Regions from separate parts of the Micromonospora sp. PRAS1 genome, predicted to be linked through region 3. Evidence: riboswitches for the same ligand, from Rfam matches in the RefSeq annotation. Region 3 holds a riboswitch; each other region holds the start of a gene.

Region 1 (5,893 bases), on a different contig from region 3:
CTGGTTCACCCAGGCCGGCAGGATCCGGCGGATGCCCTGCGGGATGATCACCATCCGCATCGCCTCCCACCAGGAGAAGCCCAGTGCGCGAGCCGCCTCCAGCTGGGTCGCCTCCACCGACTGGATGCCGGAGCGGAAGATCTCCCCGATGTACGCGGAGGCGATCAGCGACAGCGCCAGGATGCCAAGCGGGTACGGGTTGGGCCCCCACACCTGCATGCCGAGCGGCGCCAGGCCGACGCCGATCAGCAGGATCGTCGCCGCCGCCGGCAGACCGCGGAACACGTCGGTCCAGACCCGGGCCGGCCAGCGCAACCATCGGGTACGCGAGATGCCCGCCACGGCCAGCAGGATGCCCAGCGCCGAGCCGAGCAGGGCGGCGGTGACCGCCAGGATCAGCGTGTTCGGCAACCCGACGGTGAGCATCTCGGGTAGTGCCTCGCGCATCGACTCCCAGTCGAAGAACGTCTCCCACAGGGTGCGCAACGGATCCACGGTCAACCTCCGCCCGGCTCGCTCGTCGTCCTACTTCAGGAAGCGGCCGACGCCGAGGGCGCCGCCGAACCTGCCGCCGAGGGCACCGAAACCTCGCCGCTGCCCGGGGTGAAGTCGTCCGGGATGGGCCGGCCCGGGTAGTACTGCTCCTGGAGCCGGGTCCAGGTGCCGTCGGCGATCACCTCGTCGAGCGCCTTGTTCAGCGCCTCGCGCAGCGCGTCGTTGCCCTTGGCGAAGGCGTACGCGGTCGGGGCGGGGCTGAGTTCGGTGGCGGCCACCTTGATCTTGCCGCCGCTGTCCGCCGCGGTCTTCTCACCGATTTCGGCCGGGGCGATCCAGGCATCGGCGGTGCCGGCCTTGAGCTGGTTGATCGCGCCGTTGTAGTCGGGCACACGTACCGGGTCGAGGCCCTTGTTGGTGGCGTAGTCGTCCTGGACGGTGCCCTGCACGACCACCACCCGCTTGCCGGGCAGTTCGTCGAAGCTGCTCAGCGTCGATCCGGCGGGTACGTCCAGGCCGAAGTAGCCGAAGTCGTACCCGTTGCCGAAGTCGACGGTCTTCTTCCGCGCCTCGGTGATGGTGATCGAGGAGCTGCCGATGTCGAACTTGCGGGTGTTCACCTGCGACAGCAGCGCCGAGAAGTCGGTGCCGACGAACTCCACAGTCAGCCCGAGTTTGTCGGCGGCGGCGACCAGCAGGTCGTTGTCGAAGCCGGTGAACTTGCCGTCGGAGAGGTACACGTTCGGCGGGGCGTCGGTGAGCGTGCCGGCCCGCAGCACCCCGGGTTGGAGCAGGTTGTACGGGTTGTCGGCGGTGCCACCGGCGGAGTCGGAGCCGCAGGCGGTCAGGGTGGCGGCAGCGAGGATGGCGGCGGTGCCGACGGCGGCGGCCCGGGTCAGGGCAGGAAGGAATCGCACAGGTGTCTCCTGATTGAGCTACGGCGGGCACGGACGTGCCACACCGACGGTCCGTCGCAGGACGGACCGCTGGAACGGATCGTGGGAAAGCGAGAGATTGGTCGGCCGACCCGACCGGCGCGGTCAGCTACACGCGGCGCTGCACACCCGCATCATGTCGACGTGCCGGCGTTGGGTCAGGCCGGCACCGGGGATGACAGGAGCGGATCGAGGGTCGTACGGCATGGCTCTCCTTCAGGTCGTGATGACCTGGGCAACCAGGCCACGCTTGCACCGGAGGCTGCTCCGATGCCTGGTCCTCACCCGGGGCACCCCTGCGCGGACGAGGGTTGCCGGCCAGCGAGCCGGGGCTTGACGCTGGCGCTCATGACCTGCCGACGAGGCTAGCAGCAGGTGACGGGGGAGCGTCCACCCGTTATGACGCCCCTCACGCGGATGGCCGGGGTACGGGGGTGTTGCCCGGAGGCGCGTGATCCCTTACGGTCTGGTCAGCGGTGGGCGGTGCGGTCCGCATCCGAGACGACACCGTCGGTGGTCCAGCACGCGGGCCGGGAGGGTGGCACTCCCGGGCCCCAGGCGCGTGGTGGTGTGCCGGCGGGCGAACCCCGAACCGTGCGGTGGCGCGTCGAGGCGCCGGCCCGGCGGTTACATGGGGGCGCGGACACCCACCGGGAGCCCCAGTTGTACCTCACCCCGCACGAGCAGGACCGCCTGCTCGTCCACGTGGCGGCCGACGTCGCCAGGCGTCGCCGCGAGCGCGGCCTGCGCCTCAACTATCCGGAAGCCGTCGCGGTGATCACCGCCTTCCTGCTCGAAGGGGCGCGCGACGGCAGGTCCGTGGTCGACCTGATGTCCTCCGGTCGCACCGTGCTGAGCCGGGACGACGTGCAGGACGGCATCCCCGAGTTGCTGGGGGAGGTGCAGGTGGAGGCGACGTTCCCGGACGGCACCAAGCTGGTGACGGTGCACCACCCGATCCCGTGATCCCCGGGGAGATCCTGCCGGCCGACGGCCCGGTGGAGATCAACGCCGGTCGGCCGGTGACCACGCTGCTGGTGGTGAACACCGGCGACCGGCCGGTGCAGGTCGGCTCGCACTACCACTTCGCCGAGGCCAACCCGGCCCTGGACTTCGACCGGGACGCCGCGTGGGGGCAGCGGCTCGCCGTACCGGCCGGCACGGCGGTGCGCTTCGAACCGGGGGTGAGCCGCAGCGTCGACCTGGTGCCGCTCGCCGGTACCCGGGTCGTACCGGGCCTGCGCGGCGAGTGCGGCGGCGCGCTGGACGGGAGGCGGGACGCGTGAGCGCCGTGGAGCGTGACCGGTACGTCGCCCTGTACGGGCCGACCACCGGCGACCGGATCCGGCTGGCCGACACGAACCTGCTCATCGAGGTCGAACACGATCACTGCGCCGGCGGCGACGAGGCGGTCTTCGGCGGTGGCAAGGTGATCCGCGAGTCGATGGGCCAGTCCCGGGCGACCCGTGCCGAGGGTGCCCTGGACACCGTCATCACCGGCGCCGTGGTGCTCGACCACTGGGGCGTGGTCAAGGCCGACGTCGGGCTGCGGGACGGGCGGATCGTCGCGCTGGGCCGGGCCGGCAACCCGGACACCATGGACGGCGTCCACCCCGACCTGGTCATCGGCCCGGCCACCGAGGTGATCGCCGGCAACGGCCGGATCCTGACCGCCGGGGCGGTCGACACGCACGTGCACTTCATCTGCCCGCAGATCGTCACCGAGGCGCTGGCCAGCGGGGTCACCACCCTGGTCGGTGGCGGCACCGGCCCGGCCGAGGGCACCCGGGCCACCACGGTCACCCCGAACGGCTGGCACCTGGCCCGGATGCACGAGGCGCTCGACGCGTTCCCGGTGAACGTGCTGCTGCTCGGCAAGGGCAACACGGTCTCCACGGAGGCGCTCTGGGAGCAGTTGCGGGCCGGTGCCGGCGGGTTCAAGCTGCACGAGGACTGGGGGACCACCCCGGCGGCGATCGACGCCTGCCTGCGGGTCGCCGACGCCTCGGGGGTGCAGGTCTCCATCCACACCGACACGCTCAACGAGGCCGGGTTCGTCGCCGACACGCTGCGCGCGATCGGCGGCCGGGCGATCCACTCGTACCACACCGAGGGGGCGGGGGGCGGGCACGCGCCGGACATCATCACCGTCGCCGGCGAGCCGAACGTGCTGCCTTCGTCGACCAACCCGACCCGCCCGTACACCCGCAACACCCTCGCCGAGCACCTCGACATGCTGATGGTCTGCCATCACCTGAACCCCGCCGTGCCCGAGGACCTGGCGTTCGCCGAGAGCCGGATCCGGCCGTCCACAATGGCCGCCGAGGATCTGCTGCACGATCTCGGGGCGATCTCCATAATCGGCTCGGACTCGCAGGCGATGGGCCGGGTCGGTGAGATCGTGCTGCGGACCTGGCAGAGCGCGCACGTGATGAAGGCCCGGGTGGGCGCGCTGCCCGGCGACGGTCGCGCCGACAACCACCGGGCCCGGCGGTACGTCGCGAAGTACACGATCTGCGCGGCCATGGCCAACGGCCTCGACCACGAGATCGGGTCGGTGGCGCCGGGCAAGCTCGCCGACCTGGTGCTCTGGGAGCCGGCCTTCTTCGGCGTACGTCCACACCTGGTGATCAAGGGCGGCATGATCGCGTACGCCCAGCTGGGTGATGCGAACGCCTCCATCCCGACCCCGCAGCCGATGCTGCCACGGCCGATGTTCGGCGCGTACGGCGGCGCGGCGGCCGCCACCAGCCTGGCCTTCGTCGCCCCGGCGGCGCTGGACGCCGGACTGCGGCTGGACGTGCGGCGCCGGGTGGCGCCGGTGGCCGACGTGCGGTCGCGCGGCAAGACCGACCTGCCGGAGAACGGAGCCCTGCCGCGCATCGAGGTCGACCCGGACACCTTCACGGTCCGGATCGACGGCGAGACGGTCGACCCGGATCCGGTGACCGAGCTGCCCATGGCTCAGCGGTACTTCCTGTTCTGATGGGTATCTCGACGATGCTGCTGCTCCTCGCCGACGGGCGCTTCCCGGCCGGGGCGCACGCCCACTCGACCGGGCTGGAGGCGGCCGTGGCGGGCGGCCGGGTGACCGACCTGGCCACGCTGGACGCGTACCTGCGCGGTCGGCTGGCCACCGCCGGACTGGTCGCGGCGGCCTTCGCGGCGGCGGCCCGGCGGGCGGCCTGGTCGGCGGGGCGGCCGGCCGTGCTGGTCCGGCTGGACGCCGAACTGGACGCCCGTACCGCCTCGCCCGCCCAGCGTTCGGTCTCCCGCCGGCAGGGCCGGGCGCTGCTGCGGGCGGGCCGCCGGATCTGGCCGACCGCCACCTTCGACGACCTGCCGGCCGAGCCGGGCGGGCCGCACCAGCCGCTGGTGCTGGGACTGGTCGGCGCCGCCGCCGGCCTCGACCCGGCGCAGGTCGCCACGGTCGCCGCCCACGCCACGGTGTCCGGCTCGGCCAGCGCCGCCGTACGCCTGCTCGGCCTCGATCCGTATCAGGTCCAGTCCCTGCTGGTGCGGCTCGCCGGCGCCTGCGACGCCGTCGCGGCGCGGGCGGCTCGGGCCGCCGAGGCACCACCGCAGCGGCTGCCGGCCGCCGCTGCTCCGCTCGCCGACATCCATGCCGAAGCCCACGCCACCTGGGAGGTGCGTCTCTTTGCGTCCTGAATTCGAGCACGACGAGTCCGTTCCACACACCCACCCCGAACCGGGGGTCGACCCGCACGCCCCGCTGCCGGCCGCCGGGCGGGCGTTGCGGGTCGGCATCGGCGGACCGGTCGGCTCCGGCAAGACCGCCCTGGTCGCCGCCCTCTGCCGGGCGTTCGCCGACGAACTGCGCCTCGGCGTGGTGACCAACGACATCTACACCACTGAGGACGCCGACTTCCTCAAGCGCGCCGGGGTGCTCGACCCGGCCCGGATCCGCGCGGTGGAGACCGGTTGCTGCCCGCACACGGCGATCCGCGACGACATCGGCGCCAACCTCGACGCGGTCGACGAGTTGGCCGAGGCGCTGGGCCCGCTGGACCTGGTGCTTGTGGAGAGCGGCGGCGACAACCTGACCGCCACCTTCAGCCGGGGCCTGGTCGACCGGCAGATCTTCGTGGTCGACGTGGCCGGCGGGGACAAGGTGCCACGCAAGGGTGGTCCCGGGGTGACCGCCGCCGACCTGCTGGTCATCAACAAGACCGACCTGGCCCCCATGGTCGGCGCCGACCTGTCCGTGATGGACCGCGACGCCCGCGCCCGCCGGGGCGAGCTGCCGACGGTCTTCCAGTCCATCACCGAGGACCCCCTCGCCACCCGGGTCGCCGCCTGGATCCGCCACGAGTTGGCCCACCACCGCGCCGCGACGGCGCTGGTCACGGCGGACCATGCCGCCGTACCGCCGGCCGGCATCGACCGCCCCGAGCCGGCCGTCACGATTCCCGCCGGGCCGGCCTGATGCGGGCCACCGCCCG
Region 2 (5,893 bases), on a different contig from region 3:
GAGAACGCGATCGGCACCGTCGGAACAGTTGTCCTCATCGTCCTGCTGCTGGTCTGCCTTGCCCTGTGGACGATCCGGCGTCGTCGGCGTACGCCCGACTTCGCGCCGGCAACTCTCGTCGAGCGGCCACTTGTTCCCACGTTCCCCGACAAAGGTCGCGACGGCAGTGAGCGTCAGCCCCGTAGCTGACGCGGCGGCCTCCGGACTGCACTCGGCGGAACGAGTCTGATCGCCGACGCAGAAGGCACCACCGCCGACCACCTGTAGCTCACCGGGCAGCGAACCGCATTCATCTCCGATAGTGTCCGTCCGACTACTCAGACGTGATCCACGTTCGCGGACGGTCGACGGAGGGACAGCATGGCCAGCATCGAAGAGGTCAAGGCGGCACTGATGCAGGCAGCCGAGCAGGGCAATGCCACGATCAACCAGATTCGGGCCGCCGCCGAGAACACCGAGCAGATGCTGACCCGGCTACGTGCTGTCGCCGCCGGCACCGGCCATCCGACGATCGCCGAGGCCATCGCCCGGGGCGAGCAGAGCAAGCAGCGCCTGGCCGAGGCCATGACGCTCGTGCAGGGCAGCTCGGAGGCCGCCCGCCGCTACGTCGGCATTCTCGGCTGAGCACCGGCCTTCACCATGAGCGTTGGCGAGGTCAAGGAGACCCTCCGCGCCGCAATCGAAGCCGCCCGCCAGGGACGACGGGTGTTCGACCAGGCCGTCTCCGAGGCCGAAGCGGCGACCGGCGCGGCGAACGCGGTGCTGCACGGCAGCCGGCACGAGCACGTGACCGCCACCCAGCAGGCACTTGATGCCGCCAGGGCAGAGGTCGAGCCGACTCGCCGCCGCTTCGACCACACTGCCGACAACGCGAGCGACTACCGCACCCGACTCGGATGAACGGCAGCATCGCCGAGTTGGTCGCACAGCTCCTCGCCGTACGCGGAAAGCTTGATGCCGCAGCCGTCACCGCGCTGCGCGCCCGGACGGACGCCGAGGTGGCCTTGGCGCGGCTGACCGAGGTACAGCGCGGTAGCAGCGACAAGCGGTTGGGCGCCGCCGTGGCGGACGCCGAGGTGGCCCGGGACAAAGCCGGCCGCTACGGCCGGCTGCTGGCTGATGCTGCCCGCCACATCACCGCGTACGTCAACACGATCGCCCCCGGCGCCGCGCCCACCGGACCAGATGATGCGGCTTCGCCGTCCGGTGAACGTGTGGTGACCGAAGCTGAGCGACGCGGGCGGCGTGCCGACATTGCCTGGCGTAAGCAGGTCCAGAAGGCCGATGACGTCGAGGACGGCCTGAAGAACGCCGAAACCAGCGCCCGCGACGTGTTCAAGTTCTTCAAGCAACATGGCGACGGCCAGGGCGACACCTCAAGCGGTACGACAAGCCCTGAACTCCCGCCCGCACAGGATCGACCGCATGTCGACAACCCGGTGACCGCCGCAGTGATGGCGGCTGGCGCGTTGGCGGTGACCGTGAAGGCGATATGGAACCATGGCAAAGCGCGACGAGCGAGGAAGCGGGACGAAGATGATCAAGCCTGAGCTGCCCGAGTACATCCGCACGATGGTTCGCGGCGATTACGCCGCCAACGACGCGGTCGAGGCCAAGCTTGACGACGAGGGCTGGGATGGGCTCCCGCGCTACCTCGCCGCAGTCTTCTTCCTCGCCGTTGACCGCCGCTTCGGCGAGACCGCCGGCCGTGCCGAGGTCATCGCCTTCGTCGGCGAGCTACGCGCCGGACTCGCCGACGGCGGGCCGGACATCAATGCCGAGGCTGCCGAGCAGCTCATCATGTCCATCATCGACCCATCGCTCGACTACTCGATGAGCCAGGAGATGATCGGCCGCATCCAGGCGGCCACCGTGCAGAAAATCCTTACTGAGGAGAACCTGTCGGACGACGAGCTGGACGGCCTACTCACGGAGGCTGTCAGCCTGTCCATGCGCCCCTGATCTCAAGACGCACCGCCCCGACCGGGCCGGTGCCTTCGTGGTCGGGGCGGTGGTGCCTATCGGGTGCTGCCGGCCGGGGGTCCGGTCTCACTTCAGGTGCCGGGCGAAGAACCGGTTCGCGTCGTCTGCCTCGAACGGCGGTACGCCGGTGTGTCCGCCCATGTTGGCGTGCAGCGTCTTCTCCGTGGAGCCGAAGGCGTCGAACAGATCCAGCGCCAGTTGCCGGTCGTTTCCTTCGTCGTCCCATTGCAGCAGGACCTGCAACGGAATGGTGACCTGCCGGGCCTCCGCGAACATGGTGCGGGGCACGAAACTCCCGGCGAACAGAAGGGCCGCCAGGATGCGCGGCTCGACCACCGCCAGCCGGATGCCGATGGCGATGATCCCTCCCGAGTAGCCGACCGGGCCGCCGAGTTCGGGCAGCGCAAGCAGGGCGTCGAGGGCGGCCCGCCATTCCGGGACCGCCTGGTCGACAAGCGGAAGGACGAGCCGGTCGATGGTCTCGTCGGCGACCGGCTCGCCGGCCTGCAACGCCCGGCGCAGGTCGGCGCGGGCCTCCTCGATGGCGACGAGGCGGGGCCGGTCACCGCCGCCGGGAAGCTCGATGGTGGCCGTAGCGAAGCCCTCCGCTGCGCAGTGCTGGGCCCGGGCCACCAGTCGGGGATACATCCTCGGCAGTCCGCCGGGGTGGCCGAGCAGGATCAGCGGTGCCGGAGCGGATACCGATGGAGGCGTCCACAGGATGCCGGGGACCTCGCCGAGGGAGAATTCGCGCTCGCGGACGCCGTCGGCGAGGCGCTGTTCGGAAGTGAACTTCATGGTCGTGCCTTTCGGGAATGCGCTGAACGGCGCTCCCGGACGACCTATCGCCCGACCGTGACCCCTGAGGGGAGCACCCATGTCGACACGTTCACGGGTACCACCTCCTCGGTCTCTCGCACGGCCTCCGGGAAGCTAACAGCGGTTGCCGTGATCCGCCAGCGGGTTATTGCGGAGGCTACGGCGCACCTGGCGAACTGACTCGGGCACCCGGCACGGGACACCGGGAGTACGGCGTAGTTGGTACGGTCTGGACAGGTCATGAGCGCCAGCGCGAAGCCCCGGCTTGCTGGCCGGCAACCCTCCGATCGTGGGCGGGGTGCTCCGGGTGAGGACCCGGCTCGGCACGGGTGTTGTCGAGCAAGCTGCGAAGCAGGAGGTGCTTTCGTGCCAGCTTTCATTTCCAGGCAGGACAGCGAATCCGACCGGGGATTCAAGCAGGACGACCTGCTGCGGGTACGCCTCGCCGACGCTGACGACGCCGGGCAGATCGCGCTGCTGCACGTCGACAGTTGGCGTCGCTACTACCGTGGCGCGTACTCCGATTCCTTCCTCGACGGTGATGTCGTCGCCGACCGGCGCTCGGTCTGGTCGACCCGCTTGGCCGGCCCCACCCACAGCCGGACACTGGTGGCCGAGGACGGCAGTCGGCTGATCGGCTTCGTCCATGTCAGGTTCGACCAGGATCCGCAGTGGGGCAGCCTCGTCGACAACCTGCACGTCACGCACGACCACCACCGCACCGGTGTCGGCACCGCGCTCCTGGCCCATGCCGCCCGAGCCGCTGTGGCACACGCGACGGCCCACGCCCTGTACCTGTGGGTCCTGGAGCAGAACAGCGCGGCGCAGCGGTTCTACCGGGCCTGTGGCGCCCGCCACGTCGAGACGGCGACGGTGTCACCACCCGGCGGAGACCCGTCCCGACTCAACGGCACTCCCCGCAAGTTCCGGATGGCCTGGCCGGACGCCACCGGGCCGAGCCAGCTCGACACCAGCCGGTTCGAGCAAGCTCCGATGCGCCCTCGGTCGGCCACCGGCGGCCACCGCGCTGCGCGGGCATGAACAGCTTCCCGGACAAGGCGATCCGCAGAACCCGCGTCCCGAATCGCATCCACCGCTCAGCCGGACGTTCGTGGTCACCGGCGCCTGCCGGCGCGCCGCTGCGAACCTGCCGCCTCGGCGGGTGCGGCGGCGGTGGGCCGTTACAGGGCGTGGCGGATCAGGAAGGTGGCCGTCGAGGTTGCGGCCCCGTCACCGATCGGCGAGATTCGCATCTGCCTATCGGCGTCGTGGCTCAGGTATCGATCCGGGAAGTTGTGCGAACGCAGTGACGTGTGCCTGCCGCCGATGCCGGTGACCGGGCAGAACGTGGCGTCGGCGCGGAACAGGGCGCTGCCGTCGGCGCGGTGCAGGAACACGCGGAATCCAGAGTGCCGGAGGTAGTGGCCGGGGAAGTTGACCGACTCGAACGAGACGCAGCGACCACTGGCGAGGCCGGAGCGGACGATGAACGCCGCGTCGGCTTTCGTGCCGGCGCTGCTGGCGGCATTGACCGGGTCGACTCGGGCCTGGAGGTTGGCGTGTCGTACCCGGTGACCGGGCAGGCTGGCGACTTCCAGACCGATGCGGGCGCCGGGAACCAGCACCGGGCCGGCCGGGCTGGCCGGGCCGGCGGGTACGGAAGGGGGTGCTGCGGGAACACTCGGGGCGAGTGGTGGAGCCTTGGTGGCCGGGTTCGTCGGCGTGCCGCTGGGGGTGGTCGGGCCGGAGCCGGGGTTGCTCGCGCCGCTGTCGTCGGTGCGCGGGTTCAAGCCGGGTCGGACGACGGAGTCGCTGATCGGAGTCTGCGGCGCGGCCCCGGCGCCTCGGGAGTCGGAACCGGTGCGCTCCGTGCCGGGCAGCCGGTCGTCGGCGAAGTCATCCGCGGCACGGTCGGGATGGGGCACCCCGGCAACGAACTCGCCACGGATCGGCTCCTGGAGCGTTCCGTCGCGGAGTGCCATCACCCCGACGACTGCGGTGATGACGACGAGCGCCACACCGCCGAGCAGGTGCGTACGCCGTGGGTCGGCGCGGCCGATGCGTCCACCGTGGCTGACCGGGGTGACGCGCGGTGCTCCGTCGCGGGAACGGTGCTCCGCCGCAGGTTCTCCGATCACCGGGACAAGGCCGACGGCCCTGCCCGCTTCGGAGGCACCCGGGTGCCGGGCCGTCGACGGTGCGACGCTTGTGGCTGGCGGCCAGGCAGTGATCCGCTGTGGGACTTCGACGGACCGGTGCTGCCGGGCACTGGCCTCCGGATGATCAGGGGCTGGCTGGGTGGGCTCCGAACCGGGCCGACCCGTCCCGGAGAGCCAACCGCCTATCCGCAGGTGTGACCGGTCGTTACCGCTCTGGGGCATGGTGCTCTCCTGCTGGTGCGACGCACACGGCCGCCCCGGAAATGATCAAAGGGCTGCGGCGGACACACTCTCACCTTTGTCAGGTTGATGCCAGTACCACACACCTAATCGTGATCAACCACGTTGGGGAGGGAACGGGCGGGAGGGGTTACTGGAAGCGGGCGCCCACCGGGGCGTTGCTGGTAGGGCGCAGGAAGGTCGACGGGGGAATCGCGCCGGTGGCGGTACGCGGGCCGGTGATGCTGCTCGGGTTGGTGCTGGCCAGCGTCCAGGTGCCGCCGAGGTCCCAGGAGTTGCCGCTGCCACGGGAGTTCGCGCCGAGCGAGACGTTGGTGCCGTTGCCGACCGCCAGGTTGCCGGTTAGCGTGCTTGTGGAGCGGCTGAAGTCGAACCCGGTGCCCGGGTTGTTCCAGGCGGTGCTCCGCTCGATCCGGTGCTGGCCGGGGTTGTTGTTGTCGATGAAGCCGCCGACCGCGTTGTTCCAGGTCATGCTGTTGCGCACGGTGTGGTTGGCGGCCACCCCGTTGCCACCCAGTTTGAACCCGTTGCCGTCACCTGTGTAGTCCGGCAGGTTCCACCGGTTGAACCCGTTGCCCCAGGCCAGGCTGTTCTCGGTGAGGATGGGCGAGCTGAACATCCAGTAGTCCAGCCCGTCGTCGGAGTTGTTCCACAGCCGGGTGCCGCGCACCACGTTGCCGGTGCCGGAGCCC
Region 3 (5,893 bases):
CTGCGGGCCGGCGTCGCGCCAGGCCGGTAGGGCTGCGGACGCGGCGGCGACGAGTTGGTCGGCGGTGGCGTGCGGGTAGCGGACGCTCAGCGCGACGCCGAACGGGCTGGTCTCGGTGGCGACCCGGTCACCGTCGGCCGGCTGGTCGAGGGGGAAGTCTCCGCCCAGGTACGCCTCGAAGGCCGCCTTGCCGTCGGCGGCGGCGGTCTCGCCGTACACCCGGGGGCTGGGTGATTCCGGGTAGGCGGACCAGTACCCGCGCTCCGTGATCGCGGTCAGCGCGCGGTTGAGGGTCTCGGCGTGCCTGTCGTACAGGGGGTGCGGGGTGTCCGTCATGCCCGCCATCATGCAACAGAAACCCTCAGGATCAGTAGGGGCCTGTCACAACTCAGATGGTGAGCTGCCAGTCCGCGCAGCTCTCGGTCACCCGATAGCCGAGCTGCTCGTTGATGCTGACCATGTGATCGTTGACCGCCGCGTTCCAGGTGTCGATCACCCGCAGCTCCGGCTCGTGCGCCAGCACCTGCCGCAGATTCTCGATCTTCACCAGCAGGCCGAGCCGGTGTCCGCGGTGCCCCGGGTCGACGATTGTGATCTCCTGTAGGGCGTACCAGTTCGTGATCGGGCCCAACTGGATCAACGTCCAGGCGACCAGCCGGCCGCTCTGCTCGTGCACCGCCCCCAGGTGGTAGCGCCGCCGGCCGCGCAACGCGTGGGACCGCTCGGACTCCCGGAGCCGCACGACGTCGATCTTCTCCGCCTCGATCGTCAGGTCACCGACCGGCGCGTCGATGTTCAGCCGGCTACCCAACCGGGCGACGTCGGCCGCGTACTCCTCGGGGACCGCGCCCTGCCACGTCACCGTGCGGTAGCCGGCCGCCCGCGACCGGGCCTGCTCGTGCAGCGCGGCCAGCGCCGCCTCGTCGAGGCGGGCGGTCTCCAGCCGGCGGCGCACCACCGGCAACGCTGCCTGCGCGCCGACCGCCGCCGCGAAGGCCGCGCCGGGCGTCGGCCGGTCGGGCTCACCCGGTGGCACCCCGCCGACCTCCGCGATCAGCCGCTTGCGGCCATGCTCGCTGGCCACCCGGCGGGCGTACCCGAGCAGTGCCTGACCCACCCCGCGCCGCCGGTGCGCCGGGTCGACGAACAACTCGACGCTGGCGTTGTCGGTGTTGTCCAGTTGCCCCAGCCGTAGCCACAGGTAACCGACGGCCTCGCCGCCGCGCCGGGCCAGCGCGCGGTGGATCAGGCTGCCGTAGGGCGGATGGGCGGCGATCAGGCCGAACTCCACGCGTTCGCCAGCCGGGACGTCGGGCGCGTCGACCTGCTGGGCCGCCGCGAAGATCCGGTACGCGTCGTCCAGCGCCGCCTCGTCTGACGGCTCGAAGGGGGTGACGGCGATGTCCATGGCCGCGAGCCTGCCCGCCACCTCCCGGCCATCGCCACCGGTTTTTCCGCCAGCGGTTCCTCCGCCTCGAAGAGCCAGCGGTTCCTTCGCCCCGGACCGTCGGCGGTCTCTTCGCCTCGGACAGCGGAACGGGCCAGCGAATATTCGCTGGCCCGTTCCGGACGTTGGTCGGGAGGGTCGATCGCACAACGCCTCCGGCGTTGGGTCGTACAGACTAAAAGTCTCCGGCGAAACGCCCTCCCGCACGGAGCATCTTGCGCCGTCCGGTTCCTGCCGTCAAGTCCCTGCCCGCGCGTTTCGCAAAATGCAAGGAAGGGCCCCTTGTTAACGCCTCGAGTATAGGAAGGGTCCCTTATTAACCGACGAGTCAGCTGAGCAAGCCGGCATCGCGGGCGGCCCGCAGCGAGGGCTTGATCCGGTGGGTCGGGCCGACCTCGCCGGCCACCGCGTCCAGGGTCTTGAGGCCCTCGCCGGTGTTGAACACCACCGTCTCAGCGGCCGGGTCGAGCCGGCCGGACTCGACAAGCTTGCGCAGCACCGCGACGGTCACCCCACCCGCGGTCTCCGCGAAGACCCCGGTGGTACGCGCCAACAGCCGCACCCCGGCGCGGATCTCGTCGTCGTCGGCGTACTCCATCCAGCCGCCGGTGCGGCGCACCGCCTCCAGTGCGTACAACCCGGCGGCCGGGTCGCCGATGTTCAGCGACTTCGCGATCCCGGTCGGCTTGACCGGGGTGATCACGTCGCTGCCCGCGTGCAGGGCGGTGGCGATCGGGTTGCAGCCGGCCGACTGCGCCCCGAAGACCCTCCAGCCACCGGCCGGCGCCTCGACCAGCCCGATCTCGACCAGCTCGCTGAACGCCTTGTCGATCTTGGTGAGCAGCTCACCGGAGGCCATCGGAATGACCACCTGGGCGGGGATGCGCCAGCCAAGCTGCTCGGCCACCTCGTAGCCGAGCGTCTTCGAGCCCTCCGCGTAGTACGGCCGGACGTTGACGTTCACGAACGCGGTGTCCTCGAACTCGTCGGTCTCCACCAGTTCGCCGCAGAGCCGGTTCACGTCGTCGTACGACCCGTCGATGGCGACCAGTTCACCGCCGTAGACCGCAGTGGTCACCACCTTGCCCTGCTCCAGGTCGCTGGGGATGAAGACCACCGACGGGGCACCCACCCGGGCCGCGTGCGCGGCGACCGAGTTGGCCAGGTTGCCGGTGGAGGCACAGGCGAAGCGGGAGAAACCGAGCGTACGGGCGGCGGTCAGCGCCACCGAGACCACCCGGTCCTTGAACGAGTGGGTCGGGTTGGCGCTGTCGTCCTTGACCCAGAGTGGGGCGGTGAGGCCCAACTCGGCGGCGAGCCGGTCGGCGGCCACCAACGGGGTGAACCCGGGGTCCAGGGTGACCCGGGTGGCCGGGTCCTGGCCGGCGGGCAGCAGGGCGGCGTAACGCCAGAGATTGCGCGGGCCGGCCTCGATCTGCTCGCGCGTGACGGTGGCGAGCGCGGCCAGGTCGTAGTCGACCTCCAGCGGGCCGAAACACTCGTAACAGGCGTGCTGCGCGGCGAGCGGGTAACGGGCCGAACAGGCGCGGCAGACCAGGGCACGGGCGGGGCTGGCGGTGGTGTCGATACCGGGAGCGGCGAGCGTCGACGTCATGTCGAAGTCCTCTCATCTTTCCCCGCATCGCACGGTACGGCGGGGACGGAATTGGCACCTGCCCCGCCGAACGCGCAACGGTGAGCGCGCGGGGTGGTTGCCGGGGCGTCGTCGGGCCGTATCCCTCAGCCCCTCTGGATGAGGTATGCAGTTGTGTCGCCGAGTCTAGGCAATCCGGCGGCGCTCGTCGCCCGTCAATCCCAGCCTGTGAGCGATTCCTCAGCGGCACCGTCACGTGCCCCGGTGCCGCTGAGCACCGCCGTCAGGCCGGCACCGACCGCCGCTCGCCGGTGTCGAGCGCCACCGCTTCGGCCGTTCGCTGCCGCAGCAGCGTGTCCAGCGCCCAGTTGCCCGGGCCGAGCACCGCGATCAGGAAGAACGACCAGCAGAACAGCACGGACAACTCGCCGTGGTTACTTAGCGGCAGCAACGCCTCGGGCTGGTGGACCACGAAGTACGCGTACGCCATCGAGCCCGACGCCAGCAGCGCGGCCGGGCGGGTGAAGAGGCCGACGAGCACCAGCGCGCCACAGAGCGCCTGGATCAGGGCGGCCCACCAGCCGGGCCACTGCCCGAGTGGGACTGGATCGCCGCTACCACGGTTGCCGCCGAAGACGCCGAACAGGGACGCCAGTCCGTGGCAGAGGAAGAGCAGGCCGATGACCATGCGGAACAGGGACAGGGCCGGCCCGCCGAACCGGTCAGTACGCATTCCGGTACCTCCAATGGAGATGGGTGGTGGGCACCCAGAATGCGAGAAGCTATAGATAGTTGTCGATGCAATCTCTTCCTTTGGGAACGCTCCCATGCTCATCCTACCGCCTGGAACTTCCGAAATCCGCTCCGCTCGGAGGTAGCCCGCCCGCATCGCCAGCCAAATCGCCTGGCCAGCGCATCCAGCGGGCCTACAACATCGACGCCCGCCATCCCCCGAGATCGACTGCCCACCATGGCCGCCGCCCCCACTCGACCACCCCGACCGCCGGCCCCGCCGCCCACTCAGTAGATCTTGGAAAGTCCCGTCCGCGACGAGCGGAACCTTTCCAGGAATTCATCCGTTCGAGGCTGCGACGACTCCTACTGCACCCGATCTGCCACGAAGACGCCCAGCCCCTGATGGCCGTACAACTCGCCAGTCTCGATCAGGATCGTGATCGCCTGCCGGACGGTCGACATGCTCCCCACCTCGTACAGGTCGGCCAGTTCCTTCGTGGACGGCAGCTTGTGACCCGGAGGCCATTCACCTTCGGCAACCCGCCTCCTGATGTCGGCGATGATCCGTCGATAGTGCGGCTCGAACTTCCGAGATGTGGACATGCGAAGACTCCCAGCTAGGCATGTCCATCTGACCACGGGCACCAGACCAACTTCAACCGCATCGTTGACTTTACCGACATTATCGGTAAAGTCGTCGCCGGAGCGCCCAGCTAGGCACTGGTCGACTCCCGGCCGGGGCAGCGAAAGAGGCTCGGATCCCCCATTGGGTCGATGCCGGCTGCCCCGGCACCCAACTCATGGCGAGGAGGTTCGGTGTGCGGCCTGCCGGCGTACCGCAGTGGGTCGACCGGAGCCGGCAACACGACGGCCTGATGTCACCACGGAAGCAGGACCGGGGCGGGTGCCGGGCTCCGGCGGCAGTCACCCGGGTGACTGCCGCACGACCCCGCCCGTCTCGGTGCCGTTCCCATTGAGCCCCAGGGAGGCGACCACATGTCCGAGGAACGTTGGATCATCCACCTACCCACGACCGCCATCAGCCGGAAGGCTGCGTTTGCGCTGGCGGTGACCTTGCGCGAATCGCTGGGGCACGTCACCACCATCGACTTCGGCGAGACCACGATCAGCGAGGAGGACCGGCAGTTCCTGCACCTGCGCGTCTGGTGCGACCACCTCCTGCCCACCGGTCGCTGCGTCCGCCGCGCCTACCACGGCGGCGAGTGCACGGCACGCTGACCACCTCTTGGGTGCGGCTGACTTTGACTGGGACCACCAGCGGCGGCGAACGGTGCGACGATGACGCGATGCGGGGGACAGCTCAGGATTCGATGCCGAGGACGACGTACCGCGCCGGAACGGTCGGCGGGCGTGACGGCAGGCCCGACAGCCTCGGCGGCAGGCTCGGCGGTCGCGGCGGCAGGCTCGGCGGTCGCGGCGGTAGAGCCGGGCGGCATCGGAGGTTCGTCGCGTTGCTCGCCACGGTTGCGCTGCTCGCCGGCTGCGCGCCGGTCGACAGGCCGGGTGACACCGGGGCGGGCGCACTCGACGTGAATCCGGGCCTGGTGTCGCCGTGGCCCACCGAGCCGGGCGGCTCGCCGGACCGTACGGAATCGCTGGCCAGCCCGGAGTCGACCGCCTGCCCCGAAGCCGGCGTACGGATCCGATACCTGGGCGTCAGCGCCGCCATGGGACTGCGTGCCATGGGGCTGGAACTGGTCAACTGCGGGACGGAACGGTATCGAGTGGACGGCTATCCGGTGCTGCGGCTGCTGGACGGCGAGGGGAAGCCGATCACGGTCCGGGTGATCCCGGGGGCGAAGGGAATCACGTCGGGCTTCGACGACCCGCCCCGACCGCTGGTGCTGGCACCCGGCGAGGCGGCGGGCGCGGCCGTGCTCTGGCGCAACCTGGTCGACGACCCGACCGTGGTCGCGACAAACGCCGAACGGCTGGAGGTCGCCCCGGCGGAGGGTCAGCCGACACAGGACATCGGCATGGAGGGGCCGATCGACCTCGGCAACACCAACCGTGTCGGCGTCAGCGCCTGGAAAAAGCGTCCCCCGACCACTCCCACCCCCACCCCGGCACCCCCCACCCCCACACCACCGCCCTCC

What was found. A riboswitch is a leader RNA that binds a small molecule or an ion and turns the genes downstream of it on or off. The one in region 3 is predicted to bind S-adenosylmethionine.
Region 1: it holds a riboswitch for S-adenosylmethionine, as region 3 does, so the genes downstream of both, AC507J_RS29105 (ABC transporter substrate-binding protein) here and thrC (threonine synthase) in region 3, are expected to answer to the same signal.
Region 2: it holds a riboswitch for S-adenosylmethionine, as region 3 does, so the genes downstream of both, AC507J_RS26920 (GNAT family N-acetyltransferase) here and thrC (threonine synthase) in region 3, are expected to answer to the same signal.

Annotation. Positions count from the first base shown of each region.
Region 1 is NZ_JCANNB010000047.1:37,162-43,054, forward strand. It holds gene AC507J_RS29100 (amino acid ABC transporter permease) at 1-495, opposite strand, end outside; gene AC507J_RS29105 (ABC transporter substrate-binding protein) at 531-1,412, opposite strand; SAM riboswitch class IV at 1,672-1,784, opposite strand; gene AC507J_RS29110 (urease subunit gamma) at 2,094-2,396, shown strand; gene AC507J_RS29115 (urease subunit beta) at 2,393-2,716, shown strand; gene AC507J_RS29120 (urease subunit alpha) at 2,713-4,416, shown strand; gene AC507J_RS29125 (urease accessory protein UreF) at 4,416-5,099, shown strand; gene ureG (urease accessory protein UreG) at 5,089-5,877, shown strand; gene AC507J_RS29135 (urease accessory protein UreD) at 5,877-5,893, shown strand, end outside.
Region 2 is NZ_JCANNB010000039.1:17,616-23,508, reverse strand. It holds gene AC507J_RS26950 (DedA family protein) at 1-189, shown strand, start outside; gene AC507J_RS26945 (hypothetical protein) at 361-624, shown strand; gene AC507J_RS26940 (hypothetical protein) at 640-900, shown strand; gene AC507J_RS26935 (hypothetical protein) at 897-1,550, shown strand; gene AC507J_RS26930 (hypothetical protein) at 1,537-1,962, shown strand; gene AC507J_RS26925 (alpha/beta hydrolase family protein) at 2,050-2,781, opposite strand; SAM riboswitch class IV at 3,039-3,154, shown strand; gene AC507J_RS26920 (GNAT family N-acetyltransferase) at 3,169-3,843, shown strand; gene AC507J_RS26915 (AbfB domain-containing protein) at 3,984-4,940, opposite strand; gene AC507J_RS26910 (right-handed parallel beta-helix repeat-containing protein) at 5,332-5,893, opposite strand, start outside.
Region 3 is NZ_JCANNB010000013.1:151,416-157,308, forward strand. It holds gene paaN (phenylacetic acid degradation protein PaaN) at 1-336, opposite strand, end outside; gene AC507J_RS15075 (GNAT family N-acetyltransferase) at 389-1,408, opposite strand; gene thrC (threonine synthase) at 1,776-3,062, opposite strand; SAM riboswitch class I at 3,072-3,207, opposite strand; gene AC507J_RS15085 (DoxX family protein) at 3,325-3,774, opposite strand; gene AC507J_RS15090 (GntR family transcriptional regulator) at 4,140-4,379, opposite strand; gene AC507J_RS15095 (hypothetical protein) at 4,773-5,015, shown strand; gene AC507J_RS15100 (DUF4232 domain-containing protein) at 5,249-5,893, shown strand, end outside.